Regions from separate parts of the Fusobacterium necrogenes genome, predicted to be linked through region 2. Evidence: riboswitches for the same ligand, from Rfam matches in the RefSeq annotation. Region 2 holds a riboswitch; the other holds the start of a gene.

Region 1 (3,199 bases), 860 kb from region 2:
CAAATTTAGGTTATGGATTTCAATTTTTTAATACGATTTATAATGAGTATATGTCTTATGATAATAATGAAGGATATAGAGTAGGTTTAGAATCTTATTTGAGATGGACTTATGAGTTGGGTATGGATTTTGCTTTTGCTGTTGAATTTGGAATAGATAGTGATAAATATTTTGGTTCAACTAATTTAGATTATAGTAATGAGCTATATTTCCTACCATATATATTATATTCTCATAACTTCACACAGAGGTTTAGAGTATTTGCAGAATTAGGTTTACCAGGATATAAGATAAAAGAAAATAAAGCAAAATCATATGATTCTAACGATAGTGGTATTTACTACTATGGAAAAATAGGTGTTGAATATATTTTCTAATGGAGGAGATATGAAAGAGCTAATAATACTTTTTCTATTTTTTTCCTCTCTCCTTTTTGGAGAGAGTTTTTCTTTAATTAAGATGCGAGAGTTAGTTGAAGAGATAGCTAGAAAAGATGAAGAAAAAATCATAATATTACAAAATGGAAGTAATATTTATTATAATGATGGGATTTTAGATAAAAAATTTTTAGAGTATGTAGATGGTGCTGGACAGGAGTCTTTTTTATATGGAAGTGATGAAGAGGTAGGGAGAGCTACCTCTCTACAAGATAGGGAGTATCTATTAAAGAGATTAATACCTCTTGAAAGAGAAGGAAAGAAAATATTAACAATAAACTATTCAAATAATAAAAAAGATGACAACACAATAAAAAAAATTAATAAAAAATATAACTTTATAGGAGAGAGAATAAAAACCTTTTCAGCTAATTACTTTAATACTCCATTGAATCCATTCAGTAAAAAAAATATTCAGAGTATAAATGAGGTAGAGAATTTTTTATATATTCTTAATCCAAATAAATTTAAAAATAAAAAAGAATACTATAATGCCTTAAAAAATACAAATTATGATTTAATTATAATAGAGCCTTCTTTTAATGGAGAGTTTTTCAGTAAGAGTGAAATAGAGAGATTAAAATATAAAAAAAGTGGAGAGAAGAGATTATTAATCGCTTATTTTAGTATAGGAGAAGCTGAAAACTATAGAGAATATTGGGAGAAAAAATGGGATGAAAAACTTCCAAATTGGATAGTAAAAGAGAATGAAAATTGGGAAGGAAACTATATAGTAAAATATTGGAGTGCTGAGTGGAAAGAGATTATTAAGAAGTATCAAGATAAATTAGATGAGATAGGAGTAGATGGGTATTATTTAGATACGATAGATAGTTTTGAATTTTTTGAATAACTTTTAAATAAAGAATAGGCTACATATTTCAGAATAGGATCATTAATAGATTTTTAAAAATTTTGTAAATAAAATAAATATAAAAATTTGAATGCTGTATGACTAATGGAAGCAAAAAACGATAAAGAAGTCCCTTCGGCCTCAGGACTTCTTTATACGTAGAAATTAAAATGTAATTTAAGGAAATGTCTTATGACAATATTATTATATCATATTATTTGATATTGTCAATAAATATTTTGTTTAACTAAATAATTTTTGATTGGAATTAAACATATCTAAAAGATATAAAAAATATATTGTACAAGAAATATAAACTAGAGTATACTGATAAGAGACAGGATAGAGGAGCAAAGGACAAGAGTAGAAGTATCTAGCTTGGCAGGCGTTATGATATTTTGAAAGGGGAATTTGCCGAAATAAAGGAGAGGGCTGAACTCTTTTGTTGGCAGTGTGGAGAATATCTACAATGTTGTCATTGAAAATTTTCAATGGAGAGCTATCTGTGAGAAATGTAGAGGGATTGATTTATCTTTTTTGTAATTTATCACAGTTGAGTCAGCTGTGATTTTTTTATTTTGCTAAAATTTTTAGGAGGTATAAAATATGATTAATGCAATTTGGTGTGGACTTATAGTGATAGGAGTATTGGTGGGGATATTTACTGGAAATGTACAAGCAGTTACAGATTCAGCTATTGAATCAGCAGGAACAGCTGTAACTTTATCTTTAGAGATGATAGGGGTAATGGCTCTGTGGCTTGGACTTATGAAGATAGCTGAAGAGGCAGGAATGGTAAAAGCAATGGGAAATTTAATGAAACCACTTTTGGTAAAACTATTTCCTGAGATACCAGCTGACCACCCAGCTATGGGAAGTATAGTAGCTAATATGGCGGCTAATTTTTTTGGATTAGGAAATGCGGCTACTCCAATTGGAATAAAAGCTATGCAGGAGTTACAACTTTTAAATGATAATAAAGATGAGGCATCAAACTCTATGGTAATGTTTTTAGCTATTAATACTTCATCTGTAACTTTAATTTCATCTAGTACGATAGCATATAGAGTGGCAGCTGGTTCAGCTAACGCCACTGAGATAATAGCTCCAACAATAGTAGCGACAATTATGTCAACAACTGTAGCTATAATCTCTTGTAAGTTTTTAGAAAAGTTACCTAAATATAAAAGAGAAAAGATAGAGATAGAAAAATAAAAGTAAGAAAAAGTTAGTTATTGAAATAATAAAAAATTTTTAGTAAAATTTAGGAGGAAGAAATATGTTCGTAAGAATAATGGAAAATATATCACTTTATGCCATACCTTTAATTATATTAGTAATAGTAGGATACGCTTATTTTGTAAAGAAAATAAAAGTTTATGAAGTATTTTGTGAAGGAGCAAAAGAGGGGTTTAATACAGCTATTAGAATCATTCCTTTTTTAGTAGCTATGTTAGTGGCAATAGGTATTTTTAGAGCTTCTGGTTGTATAGATATTATGATGAAAATATTAGACCCAGTTTTCTCATTGATAGGAATGCCAGGAGAGGTATTACCTATGGCTATATTAAGACCTCTATCTGGAGGAGGGGCTACTGGGGTAATGAATGATTTAATGCTTACATATGGACCAGACTCTTTAATAGGAAGAATAGCTTCTACTATGATGGGTTCAACAGAGACAACTTTCTATGTTCTTGCAGTATATTTTGGAGCAGTGAGCATAAGAAAAACAAGACATGCAGTAGCGGCTGGGCTATTAGCTGACTTAGCTGGACTTTTAACAGCTGTATGGATTTGTAGAATTATGTTTGCTTAAAAACTATAATTTGGAGAAGAGAATGAAAAAATTAAGAACACTTGTATTAGCTTTAATATTTTTATCAAGTTGTACTAATAATGAGATAAA
Region 2 (3,199 bases):
TATATTTCCACCTCAAACTTATAAATACTCATTTTTCGATTCATATTATACATCATTTTTATCAAAAATGAAATAGTAAAAACTTTATTTAGAGGGGAAACAGCAATTAATATAAATGGTTATTGCGATGAAAAATAATAAGTATATAGAAATAAAATTATTGGGCTCAAAAATATCTTTAGAAAAATTGACAAGATAAATTAAAAGGACTATAATAAAAGAGTATCTTGAAGATTATAATATTTATATTAGGGGAGAGAAAATGAATTTAAGTACAGTATTTATAAATGCTTTAACACTGATTGCTGTTTTGAACCCATTTGGAAATGTTCCACTTTTTATTGGAATGACAGAAGGAATGGAAAAAGAAATAAGAAATAAACTTTTTAAGACGATAGCTATTACGGGTTTTTTTATAACCTGGATTTTTAGTTTGTTTGGTGAATTTCTAATGATAAATTTTTATAAAATAAATATGAATGAATTGAAAATGGCTGGTGGTTTAATTTTAGTATTAATGGCAATAAAAAACTTAATTTTTTCTTCAAAAAAGAGGAAATCTGAAAATAAGCTTTCACCAGAAGAGCAAATAAAACAAGCTGTTATTCCAATGGCTTTTCCAATGATGGTGGGACCTGGAAGTTTGACAACAGCTTTAATAGGACGTTCAGAACATGGATTGTTGAAAAATAGTTTTTCTATATTTATAGCTTTTATTTTGATATATTTAGTACTTATGATAGGAAACTATTTAGAAAGGATCTTTGGAAAATTAGTACTGTATATACTTTCAAAAGTAATGCAGATATTTATAATGTCCATTGGTTTTAGAATATTTTTCGATGGACTTTCTCATGTATTGGAGAAGATACAATAAAATTCTAAAAGAATTATATTTTCTTTCAGATAATTAATATATTTTTATTGCAAAAATTATTTAAATTTTATATTTTTCTTTTTTTAAAATTTGAAGTAGAATAATTTCAAGTTAATAAAACAGATTGAGGTGCAATTGATAAGAGTAAAATTCAGGAGCTATCCAAGCTATGAATGGATTTGAAAGGTAAAATTGCCGAAGTTTAAATCTTTTGGAAAGAGATTTTTACTGGGGATATGGAGAATATCCATATAACTGTCATTGAGTTTTCAATGTTGTGCTTTCTGTGAGGTAAGAAAAATTTTTACATTTTGATGTATTTATTTTAGAATTGTACCAGCAGAGAACCTCTGCTGTTTTTTTTTACCAAAAAATTCTAGTAATTATAAGGGAGGGAAAAATGAGAGTAGTTCTCAAATATGGTGGTTCAAGTGTGGCTACAATTGAAAAAATTCAAAAAATAGCTGAGTATATTATTGGATTGAAGGAAAAATATGAAGATGTTGTTGTTGTTGTTTCAGCTATGGGCAAAACAACTGATAGATTAATTAGTTTAGCTAAAGAGATTACAGAAAATCCAAGTCAAAGAGAACTAGATTCTTTAATGGCAACAGGAGAACAACAGAGTATAGCATTACTTTCGATAGCACTTAATTCTAAGGGGCAAAAAGCTATATCTCTTACAGGTTTTCAAGCAGGAATAAGGACTTCTGGTGTACATACTAAAAATAAAATAGAAAGTATTTCATCTGACAGTATTGAAGGATATTTAAAAAATGGAAATGTAGTTATAGTAGCAGGATTTCAGGGAATAAATGAAAATGGAGATATTACTACATTAGGAAGAGGAGGTTCAGATACAAGTGCAGTAGCATTAGCTGCAGCTCTTAATTGTGAATGTAGAATATATACAGATGTAGATGGAATATATAGTGTTGATCCAAGACTTTATCCAAAAGCAAAATTTTTAGATAGAATATCTTATGAAGAGATGATGGAAATGGCTAATCTAGGAGCTGGAGTAATGGAGACAAGAGCAGTTGAACTAGGAAAAAAATTTGGGATACCAATTTTTGTTGGCAGAAGTTTGAGTGAAATAGGAGGAACATATATAATGGAAAAAAATGTAGCTTTGGAAGAAAAACTAGTAACAGGAATAAGTATAACAAAGGAGATAGTAGTTACAACTATCTCAAATATACCATTTTCATCTGAGAATATAGCTAAAATATTTTCGATAATAGATGGATGTGGCTTAAATATAAATATGATTACACAAAATTTGAATAAATATATGAGAGCAGAATTATCATTTAGTAGTCAATTAAGTGAAAAATATCTTCTAAACCAAATTATTGATAAAATAAGAGCTGATTTCCCAGAATGTGATATCAATTTATGCGAACATTTAGGAATGTTATCTATTGTTGGAGTTGGAATGATAAATAACTCTGGCATAGCTGGGAAATTTTTCTCAGTTTTGAGTAAAAATGGAATTAATTTTTATCAAATAACAACATCGGAGATAAGTATATCTTGTAGTATAGATAGAGAAAATATTCAAAAAGCTGTAGAGGCAGTAGCACAAGAATTTTCATTGTAGGAGGGAAAAATGAGAGTAGCAGTAGTTGGAGCAACAGGGTTAGTAGGAAGTACATTTTTAAAAGTATTAAATGAGAGAGATTTAGGAATAACTGAGTTATTTTTATTTGCAAGTAGTAGGAGTGCTGGAAAAAAAATTGATTTTAAAGGAAAGGAGTGTTTAGTAGAGGAATTAAGAGAGGATAGTTTTAAAGGTAGGGATATCGATATAGCATTATTTTCTGCAGGAGGAGAAATAAGTTTAAAATATGCTCCATTAGCAGCTCAGGAAGGAATATTGGTAATAGATAATTCATCAGCATGGAGGATGAATAAAGAAGTTCCCCTAATTGTACCAGAAGTTAATCCACAAGAGGCATTTAAACATAAGGGAATAATAGCTAATCCAAATTGTTCCACAATTCAATGTATGGCACCTCTTAAGATATTAGCTAATAAATATGGAATAAAAAGAGTTGTATATAGTACATATCAAGCTGTATCTGGAACAGGACATAAAGGAATAGTAGATTTAGAGGAAGGATTGAAAGGAAATCCACCAAAAACTTATCCCCATCAAATAGTTAATAATTGTCTTCCTCACATAGATGTGTTTTTAGATAATGGGTATACAAAAGAAGAGAAAAAAATGATAGATGAAACAAGAAAGATATTAGATCTTCCTGAACTTCCAGTTACAGCTACTTGTGTAAGAGTTCCAGTTATAAATTCTCATTCTGT

What was found. Region 2 has a riboswitch for lysine ahead of DYA59_RS02375 (aspartate kinase). Riboswitches for the same ligand answer to the same signal wherever they lie in the genome.
Region 1: linked by a shared signal. The riboswitch ahead of DYA59_RS06155 (nucleoside recognition domain-containing protein) and the one ahead of DYA59_RS02375 (aspartate kinase) in region 2 are both predicted to bind lysine.

What each region holds. Positions count from the first base shown of each region.
Region 1 covers NZ_UGGU01000003.1:1,274,514-1,277,712, reverse strand. The annotation lists gene DYA59_RS06165 (hypothetical protein) at 1-377, shown strand, start outside; gene DYA59_RS06160 (endo alpha-1,4 polygalactosaminidase) at 388-1,290, shown strand; lysine riboswitch at 1,626-1,800, shown strand; gene DYA59_RS06155 (nucleoside recognition domain-containing protein) at 1,897-2,505, shown strand; gene DYA59_RS06150 (spore maturation protein) at 2,570-3,109, shown strand; gene dacB (D-alanyl-D-alanine carboxypeptidase/D-alanyl-D-alanine endopeptidase) at 3,132-3,199, shown strand, end outside.
Region 2 covers NZ_UGGU01000003.1:415,136-418,334, forward strand. The annotation lists gene DYA59_RS02370 (MarC family protein) at 263-877, shown strand; lysine riboswitch at 994-1,168, shown strand; gene DYA59_RS02375 (aspartate kinase) at 1,278-2,480, shown strand; gene DYA59_RS02380 (aspartate-semialdehyde dehydrogenase) at 2,490-3,199, shown strand, end outside.